Regions from separate parts of the Kineococcus terrestris genome, predicted to be linked through region 3. Evidence: predicted binding sites of a transcription regulator. Region 3 holds the regulator's gene; each other region holds the start of a gene.
What was found. The regulator HrcA, encoded in region 3, represses chaperone genes, less so after heat shock. The targets are predictions, from matches to a motif close to GNTNGCACTCGGNNNNNCCGAGTGCNANC.
Positions count from the first base shown of each region.

Region 1 (3,251 bases), on a different contig from region 3:
GCGAGCGCGAGGTGCCGCTGGAGGACGAGCGCTCCGCCGACGACGGCGACCTCGGCTGGGGCGAGGTCCGCGGGGACGGGACGGGCGGGGACGACGAGCGCTTCCTGCGCGAGCGCCCGCCGCACTGGGACTGACCTCCCGGAGCGCGAGCCCGGGCGCGCGGTGCTCACGTCCCGCGCACGAGGAGGACGGTGCGGCCGGCCGCGGCCGCCAGGTCCGCCGCCGTGCTCGCGGTCACGGCCACGACGACGGCGCCCGGGCCGTCCCCGGCACCCCCGCCGGGCCACGCGCCCCCGAGGCCCGCGCTCGTGCCGCCGGGTGCGGCGCCGCCCGCGACGGCGAGCACGGGCACGTCCACCGCGAGCGCGCTCGCACCCGTGACGGCGCCCGTCACGGGGTCCAGGACGCGGGCGAGGACGTCGACGCGGGTGCCGGGCGCCAGACCGGGCGGTGCGCCGGCGGGCAGGTCGACCAGGGCCGCCACCGCGCCGGCGGGCTGCCCGGTGAGCAGGCCCGGCCCGGCGGTGCGGGTGCGGGTCAGCGGTTCCCCGCGGCCCAGCGGGCCGGCCAGGACCGCGCCGTCGGCGCTCGTCAGCGCCCCGGGCGGCACGAGCGCGCGCGGCCAGGCGGCCGGCACGACGTCGCCGCCGGCGAGGGCGCTGCCCGCGGGCAGGTCGCGCGCGGCCACGAGGACGGTGGTGGTCGCGGGCGCCGGCGGGGCGAGGACGGCGACGGCCAGACCGCCCGCCCCCGCCACCAGCCCGGCGCTCAGCCAGCCGCGGGCCCGCCGCCGGCGTCGCCGCGCGGACGGGCCCCGGCCCGCGGGCGGGGCGGCCGGGGCGGTGGGTCGGGTCGAGGAGTCGGCGAGCACGCGGGGACGCTAGGCGGCGACCGCCACCGGCCCCGGGCCGCGCGCCGGCCCCTGTGGACGGCGGTACCGGCGGCGGGCTGTGGACCCCGCCGCCGGAGCGGTCAGGCCGCCGAGGTGCTGGAGGAGCCCGAGGAGGACGACCCGGAGGACGAGCTCGACGACGAGCTCGTGGAGGACGACGAGCCCGACGAGGACGAGCCCGAGGACTCCTTGGCGGAGCCGCCGGACGAGCTGGACGAGCTGGAGGAGCCGGACGACTCGGACGGGGTCTTGCGGGAGTCGGTGCGGTAGAAGCCGGACCCCTTGAAGACCACGCCGACGGAGTTGAAGAGCTTGCGCAGGCGACCGGAGCACTCGGGGCAGTCGGTCAGCGCGTCGTCGCTGAAGGACTGGCGGACCTCGAAGCTGTGCTGGCACTCCTGGCACGCGTAGGCGTAGGTGGGCACGTCGTCTCCTGGGCTCGGGCGCGCGGCGCTGCCGCGGCGGCGCTGCGGGGCCCGGCTCTGGCACTCGGGCCCGTCGAGTGCCAATGATAGCCGCGCCGGGCCCGCGGCGCGGCTCACCCGACGCGCAGCCGCAGCGTCGTCACCGCCCGGCCGGCCTCCACCCGCAGCGTCGTCGTCCCCGGCGACACGCCGGTCACCTCCAGCGTGCGGGGGTCCAGCACCGCGAGGGTCCCCGCGCGGGCCACCCGGCGCCCGTCCGGCGCCGCGGGGCGCACCACCAGCCCCGGCCCCGAGACCCGCGCGGCCGCCGCGGGCACGCGCACCGCGCCGCCCCCGGCGGCGGTGCCGTTCACCGCCAGCGCGGCCCGGGCCCCCGGCGCGAGCGCGAGGTCACCGGCGGCCGCGGAGTCCAGCACCGGCCGGGTCGCGACCCGCAGCCAGCCGTCGTCGCGCCCGGGCACGGCCGCCGAGCCCGCCGACGGGCGGGAGGCGGCCGCGGCGTCCACCACCAGGGACGTCCACGCCGGCGGCGTCCCCGGCGCGCCCGTCCCACCGGCGGCCGTCACCTCCAGCACCCCCTCGCGCCGCTGCGCGCCCGCGGTGCTCGCACCCGGCGCGCCACCGGCGACCACGGCCACCCGCCCGCCGGTCTCCTCCCGCCAGCCGGCCAGCCACCCGCGCAGCAGCGCCGCCTCGTCCGGGTCGGCCAGCGAGCCGGGCCCGTGCGCGCTGACCACGACCAGCCCGCGCACCGCCGCGTCGCCGGCGGCGGCGTCCAGCTCGGCGCGCAGCCACGCCAGCTGCCCGGGGTCGGCCGCGCGCAGCGACCCGCCCGCCGCGTCCAGCAGCAGCCACCGGGTCCCGGCGTCGTCCACCCGGCGCGCGCCCGCTCCCGGCCCCAGGTCCGCGCCCAGCTCGGAGTTCCCGCGCACCCACTCCCAGCGCGCGCCGGAGCGCTCGAGGACGTCCCGCACGGCGCGCACGTCCGCGGCGCCCGCCCGCCCGCCCGCCGGGCCGGCGACGTCCCCGGCCAGGACCACCCGCCCGGCGCCGGCCGCCACGGCGTCCGCGACGGCGCGGCGCAGCACCTCCACGCTCGCCGGGCGCGCCGCCTCCACGGCCGTGCCCGCCAGCACGGCCACCGGCGCGGGCCCGCCGGCGAGCGGCTGCGCGGTTTCCAGCGCCGGGTCCACCCGCCCGGTCGCCGCCGCCGGGTCGGCGGCCGCGGGCGGTGGCGCGGCGGCGGCCGCGTCGAGGCGGGCCACGTCCAGCGCGCCGGAGGTGCGGCGCGTCACGTCCGTCTGCGCGACGTGCACGCGGACCAGGCGCACGTCGCGGGCGCCCGCGGGCACGGGAGCGCTGACCCGCCGCCAGCCCGTCCAGTCCAGCGCGGGCGCCAGCGTGACGGGCCGCTCGGCGCCGTCGACGCGCAGCACCGCGCGCAGCCACCCTCCGCGCCCGTCCGCGCGGACGTCCAGCGCCACCTCGCGGGCGCCGGCGGGCAGCCGCAGCGGGGCGGCGGGCACGAGCGCGGCCACGGACGTGCCCGCGGGCTGCCCGGTGACGTCCCACGACAGGCGCAGCGCGCCGCCCGCGCCCGCCAGCCCCGTCGCGGGCACGGCCGCGGCGGTGACGTCGGCGCGGGTGCCGGCCGCGCTCCAGCGGCCCGCGTCGGCCAGGTCGTCCACGCGCACCGCCCGCAGGCCGACGGACACCCCGGCGCTCGCGCTCACCCCGGCCGCGGCCAGGCCGACGCGGGTGCCGCCCGCGGCGGGGACGGCCACGGCGCTCAGCCGCAGCCGCCCGTCGGGCAGCGCCTCGGCGCGCAGGACCGCCGGGTCGGTGCGGACGGCGACCTCGCGGGCGTCCACGGGCGCCGCGCGGCCCTCGGCGTCGCGGCCGAGGACGACGACGTCCGCGCTGTCACCGGCCGC
Region 1 covers NZ_JBEUEI010000003.1:41,689-44,939, forward strand. The annotation lists gene AB8M62_RS02850 (hypothetical protein) at 1-134, shown strand, start outside; gene AB8M62_RS02855 (SAF domain-containing protein) at 167-871, opposite strand; gene AB8M62_RS02860 (FmdB family zinc ribbon protein) at 973-1,317, opposite strand; gene AB8M62_RS02865 (phosphodiester glycosidase family protein) at 1,431-3,251, opposite strand, start outside.
Region 1: AB8M62_RS02860 (FmdB family zinc ribbon protein) is a predicted target of HrcA. The motif match lies at 1,374-1,402, and genes of this name have one in related genera.

Region 2 (3,251 bases), on a different contig from region 3:
TGGGCATGTCGCTGCCCGGCAGCGCCGCGCCGCCGGCCACCGACCGCCGCCGCGACGGCTTCGCCCGCCGCTCCGGCGAGGCGGTCGTGAACCTGCTGGCCAAGGGCATCACGGCCCGGCAGATCCTCACCAAGGAGGCGTTCGAGAACGCCATCGCCGTCGTCATGGCCCTCGGCGGCTCCACCAACGCCGTGCTGCACCTGCTGGCCATCGCCTACGAGGCCGAGGTCGAGCTGACGCTGGACGACTTCGACCGGGTCGCCAGCCGCGTGCCGCACCTGGGCGACCTCAAGCCCTTCGGCCGCCACGTCATGGTCGACGTGGACCGCATCGGCGGCATCCCCGTCGTCATGCGCGCGCTGCTGGACGCCGGGCTGCTGCACGGGGACTGCCTGACCGTGACCGGGCGGACGCTGGCCGAGAACCTCGCCGAGATCGCCCCGCCGGACGTCGACGGCGTCGTGCTGCGCGCGCTGGACGACCCGATCCACGCCACGGGCGGCATCACGGTCCTGCGCGGCAACCTCGCCCCGGGCGGTGCGGTCGTCAAGAGCGCCGGCTTCGACACCGACGTCTTCGAGGGCACCGCGCGCGTGTTCGAGCGCGAGCGCGCCGCGCTGGACGCGCTGGAGGACGGCACCATCGGCGCCGGCGACGTGGTGGTCATCCGCTACGAGGGCCCCAAGGGCGGCCCGGGCATGCGCGAGATGCTCGCCATCACCGGCGCCATCAAGGGCGCGGGGCTGGGCAAGGACGTGCTGCTGATGACCGACGGCCGCTTCTCGGGCGGCACCACGGGCCTGTGCGTGGGGCACGTGGCGCCCGAGGCCGTCGACGGCGGCCCCATCGCCTTCGTGCGCGACGGCGACCGCATCCGCCTGGACGTGGCCGGCAAGACGCTGGAGGTCCTCGTGGACGAGGAGGAGCTGGCCGCCCGCCGCGAGGGCTGGGCGCCGCTGCCGCCGGTGTACACGCGCGGCGTCCTGGCCAAGTACGCCAAGCAGGTCCAGTCCGCCTCGGTGGGCGCGGTGTGCGTCTGAGCGCGGTGCCCGTCTGACGGGGTGAGACGCGCGTCTCACGATGTGGGACGCGACGCCCGCCCGGCTGACAGCCGGGCGGGCGGGGGTCTACGGTCGGTCCATGCGGTTCCTCGTAGCCATCGGACAGCGCGCCGGCTGACAGCCCGGCCGAGCGCGCGACCCCTCGTCATGCCTGCGGGCGGAGGGGTCTTTTCGCGTCCGGCGCAGGGACGACCGGACGCCGGGGTCCGCACGGGCCCCCGCAGGTCGACGAAGCACGAACCGCCCGAGGAGGAACGGACCATGCCGGACGTCACGCCGGTCAGCACCACCGACACCGCGCTGCCGCTCGACCCGACGCTGCCCGTCGCGTCGCTGACGGGAGCCCAGAGCCTCGTGCGCTCGCTCGAGGCCGTGGGCGTGGAGGTCGTCTTCGGGATCCCCGGGGGCACCATCCTGCCCACCTACGACCCGCTGATGGACTCCCCGCACGTGCGCCACGTCCTCGTGCGCCACGAGCAGGGCGCCGGGCACGCCGCCGAGGGCTACGCCGTGGCCACCGGCAAGGTCGGCGTCTGCATGGCGACCTCCGGCCCGGGCGCGACGAACCTCGTCACACCGCTGGCCGACGCGCACATGGACTCCGTGCCCGTCGTGGCCATCACCGGCCAGGTCGGCACCGCCGCCATCGGCACGGACGCCTTCCAGGAAGCCGACATCACCGGCATCACCCTGCCGATCACCAAGCACAGCTACCTGGTCACCGACCCCGCCGACATCCCCCGCGTGGTCAAGGAGGCCTTCCACCTGGCCTCCACCGGCCGCCCCGGCCCCGTCCTCGTGGACGTCCCGAAGTCGGTGCAGCAGTCGGTGACCTCCTTCGAGTGGCCGACCGAGGTCGACCTGCCCGGCTACCGGCCGGTGACCCGCCCGCACGGCAAGCAGGTCAAGGAGGCCGCGCGGATGATCGCCGCGGCCCACCGCCCGGTCTTCTACATCGGCGGCGGCCTGGTCAAGGCGGACGCCGCCGCGGAGATGACCGCGCTGGCCGACCTCACCGGCATCCCCGGCACCACCACCCTCATGGCGCGCGGCGTCCTGCCCGACTCGCACCCCACCAACCTCGGCATGCCCGGCATGCACGGGACGGTGGCCGCGGTGACGGCGCTGCAGAAGGCCGACCTGCTCATCGCCCTCGGCGCCCGCTTCGACGACCGCGTCACGGGGCAGCTGTCCACCTTCGCCCCGCACGCCAAGGTGATCCACGCCGACATCGACCCGGCCGAGATCGGCAAGAACCGCGCCGTGGACGTCCCGATCGTGGGCGACGGCAAGCTGGTCGTCGCCGAGCTGACCGCCGCCCTGCGCGCCGAGTTCGAGGCCAACGGGCGCACCGACATCACCCCCTGGCAGGAGCTGACCGAGAGCTGGCGGCGCGAGTACCCGCTCGGGTACACCGACAGCGAGGACGGCACGCTGGCCCCGCAGCACGTCATCTCCCGGATCGGCGCCATCGCCGGCCCCGAGGCGCTGTACGTGGCCGGTGTCGGGCAGCACCAGATGTGGTCGGCCCAGTTCGTCCGCTACGAGCACCCGCGCACCTGGCTGAACTCCGGCGGCCTGGGCACGATGGGCTACGCCGTGCCCGCCGCCATGGGCGCCAAGGTCGGCCGCCCCGAGGCGGTCGTGTGGGCCATCGACGGCGACGGCTGCTTCCAGATGACCAACCAGGAGCTCGCGACCTGCACCCTCAACGGGATCCCCGTGAAGGTCGCCATCATCAACAACTCCAGCCTCGGCATGGTCCGGCAGTGGCAGACGCTCTTCTACTCCGAGCGCTACTCCAACACCGACCTGAACTCCGGCGCCCACCACGGCGCGCACTCCGCGCCGGTGCCGGACTTCGTCAAGCTCGCCGAGGCCTACGGCTGCGTGGGGCTGCGCTGCGAGCGCCCCGAGGACGTGGACGCCACCATCGAGAAGGCCATGGCGATCAACGACGTGCCCGTCGTCGTCGACTTCCGCGTCCACCGCGACGCGATGGTCTGGCCGATGGTCGAGGCCGGCGTCAGCAACGACGCCATCCAGTACGCCCGCGGCGTCTCGCCGCGGTGGGACCGGGAGGAGGGGGCCGACACGGCCTCCGGCCCGGAGAAGGTGGTCTCCTGATGAGCCGGCACACCCTGTCCGTCCTGGTGGAGAACCGCCCCGGCGTCCTGACCCGCGTGACGT
Region 2 covers NZ_JBEUEI010000028.1:14,660-17,910, reverse strand. The annotation lists gene ilvD (dihydroxy-acid dehydratase) at 1-1,040, shown strand, start outside; gene AB8M62_RS15510 (acetolactate synthase large subunit) at 1,323-3,188, shown strand; gene ilvN (acetolactate synthase small subunit) at 3,188-3,251, shown strand, end outside.
Region 2: AB8M62_RS15510 (acetolactate synthase large subunit) is a predicted target of HrcA. The motif match lies at 1,152-1,180, and genes of this name have one in related genera.

Region 3 (3,251 bases):
CGCCCAGGTGCGCTCGCTGCCCGGGTCCATCGCCGCCAGGCCGCCGGAGCCGTACTGCTCGGTCCGGCCGGACCACTGGGGGTGCTGCGGCTGGCCGTAGCCCTGCCCGTACGGCTGCCCGTACTGCTGGTCGTAGCCCTGCCCGTACTGCTGGTCGTGGCCGCCGTGCTGCTGCTGCTCGGGCTGGCCCCACTGCTGCCCCGCCGGCTGGTCTCCCGCGGGCGGCTTCGTGAAGTCGGGTCGCTGGGACCCGTACGGGTCGCTCACGGTTCCTCCAGGGTCGGTGGGCGCCCCCGCCGCTCGGCGGGAGCACTCCGATCCTCGCACCGGCGCGCGCCCCTGTCGCGGGTCCGGCGGGCGGGCCATCCCGTCGGCGCACCCGGTCCACCCGGAGGTCGTAGGCGGCGCGCGCCCGGCCTCCGCCGCAGGGGGCGCGCGACCCCGAGCGGCCCCCGACCCGCCCCGGCCCGGGGTGCCTCAGGCGTCGGCGCCGTCGGCGGTCACGAAGTCGACGAGCTCCTCTACCCGCCCCGACAGGGCCGGCTCGAGGTCGGCGATGGTGCGCACGGTGCCGAGGATCCGCTTCCAGCCGTGCGCGACGTCCGCCTGGGTGGCGTGCGGCCAGCCGAGCTCGGCGAGGATCCCGTGCTTCCACGACGTGCCGCGCGGCACCACCGGCCAGCGCTCCCAGCCGAGGCGCTGCGGGCGCACGGCCTGCCACACGTCGACGAAGGGGTGCCCGACGACGAGGACGTGCGGGCTGCGGGCGACGGCGGCGACGATCCGCGACTCCTTGCTGCCGGCGACGAGGTGGTCGACGAGGACGCCGATCCGCCGGCCCGGCCGGGGCCCGAAGGCGCGCACGGCGGCGTCCAGGTCGTCCACGCCGTCGAGGACCTCCACGACGACGCCCTCCACGCGCAGGTCGTCGCCCCACACGCGCTCGACGAGCTCGGCGTCGTGGCGGCCCTCGACGAGGATGCGCGAGGCGCGGGCGGTGCGGGCGGCGGCACCGGCCACGGCCACCGACCCGGAGGCGGTGCGACCGGGGGCGGCGGGGGCGGCGGGTCCGCGCGGGGCCACGAGGCGCACCGGCTGCCCGTCCACCCAGAAGCCCGGCCCGAGGGGGAAGGTGCGGGTGCGCCCGCGGCGGTCCTCCAGGACGACCACGTGCACGCCGCCGCTCTTCTCGGTGCGCACGACGGCGCCGACCCAGCCGGTCTCGACGTCCTCCACGACGAGCCCGGTCACGGCGGTCTCCTCGCGGGAGGCGGGCCGGCGCGGGTGCGGGTCGCGGGCGAGGACGTCGGAGCCGTACCGGTCAGCAGCCACCCGGGCACCCTACGGACGCGGCGCGCCGCCGCCCGGCAGCGGGCGGCGCGTGTCCGGGGCGAGGTCTAGACTTGGCACTCACCCGTGCTGAGTGCCAGCGCGGGCGGTGGGACCGGGACGGCGAGCGGACGGGGGAGGTGCCGATGAGCGACGACCGGCGGCTGGCCGTGCTGCGCGCCATCGTCGAGGACTACGTGTCGACGCACGAGCCCGTCGGCTCCAAGGCGCTCGTCGAGCGCCACCGCCTGGGCGTGTCCCCGGCGACGATCCGCAACGACATGGCGGTGCTGGAGGACGAGGGCTACATCACCCAGCCCCACACCAGCGCCGGGCGCATCCCCACCGACAAGGGCTACCGGCTGTTCGTGGACCGCCTGGCCACCGTCAAGCCGATGTCGACGGCCGAGAAGCGCGCCATCCAGACGTTCCTGGACGGCGCCGTGGACCTCGACGACGTCGTGGACCGCACCGTGCGGCTGCTGGCGCAGATCACCCGGCAGGCCGCCGTCGTGCAGTACCCCTCGCTCTCGCGGGCGGCCGTGCGGCACGTGGAGGTCGTGCCGGTGGGCGGGCGCAGCGCCCTGCTGGTGCTCATCACCGACACCGGCCGCGTCGAGCAGCGCGTCGTGGAGCTGCGCTCGGCCGCCGACCCGGCCGCGCTGGTCACCTCGCTGACGGCCCTGCGGACCCGGCTGAACGCCGCGGTGGCCGGGCACCGCCTCCAGGAGGCCCGCGACGCCCTCACCGAGGTCGTCCAGCAGACCCCGGCCGGGGAGATGGCCGTGGCCGCGGAGGTCGCGGCGGCGCTGGGCGACTGCCTGACCGCCGGCCTGGCCGAGCGGGTGGTCATCGCCGGCACGTCCAACCTCGCCAAGTCCGGCCCGGACCTGGCCGCCTCCCTGGGCAGCGTCCTGGAGGCGCTGGAGGAGCACGTCGTGCTGCTGCGCCTGGTGCAGGAGATGGCCGAGGACGGCGGCGGGGACGGACTGGCCGTGCGCATCGGCTCGGAGAACCTGCACGTCGGGCTCACCGAGACGTCCGTGGTGACCACCGGCTACGGCGGCGAGGGGCGGGCGCTGGCCCGCCTCGGCGTCCTGGGCCCCACGCGCATGGACTACCCCACGACGATGGCCGCCGTCCGCGCGGTGTCACGCTACGTCTCGCGGATCCTCGCCACGTGAGCCCCGTGAGCCCGCCCAGGCGCGCGGCCCGCCCCCACCGACCGACCCGACAGGAGACCTGAGCGCCTCGTGAGCGACTACTACGACGTCCTCGGCGTCAGCAGGGACGCCTCGGCGGAGGACATCAAGCGCGCCTACCGCAAGCTGGCGCGCAAGCTCCACCCCGACGTCACGGACGACCCGGAGGCGGGCGACCGCTTCAAGGAGGTCTCCCAGGCCTACGAGACGCTGTCCAACCCCGACAAGCGGGCGCTGTACGACCGCGGCGGCGGCCAGCAGCCGGGCGCGGCCGGGTTCGGCGCCGGGTTCGGCTTCAGCGACATCATGGACGCCTTCTTCGGCCAGGGCGCCGGGGCGGGTGGGCGCGGGCCGGCCAGCCGCACCCAGCGCGGCCAGGACGCCCTCATCCGCGTCGACGTGGACCTGGCCGAGGCGGCGTTCGGCGCCGAGCGCTCCATCCAGGTGGACACCGCGGTGCTGTGCCCGACGTGCAAGGGCACCTGCTGCCAGCCGGGCACCAGCCCGCAGACCTGCGACATCTGCCACGGGCAGGGGCAGGTGCAGCGCGTCGTGCGCTCGCTGCTCGGGCAGGTCATGACGACCGCGCCGTGCCCGACGTGCCACGGGTTCGGCACGGTGCTGCCCTCGCCGTGCCAGGAGTGCAGCGGCGAGGGCCGCGTGCGCGCGCGCCGGCCGCTGACGATCCGCATCCCGGCGGGCGTGGACACCGGCACCCGC
Region 3 covers NZ_JBEUEI010000011.1:99,951-103,201, forward strand. The annotation lists gene AB8M62_RS08885 (DUF4870 domain-containing protein) at 1-267, opposite strand, end outside; gene AB8M62_RS08890 (DUF3097 family protein) at 478-1,332, opposite strand; gene hrcA (heat-inducible transcriptional repressor HrcA) at 1,476-2,513, shown strand; gene dnaJ (molecular chaperone DnaJ) at 2,583-3,251, shown strand, end outside.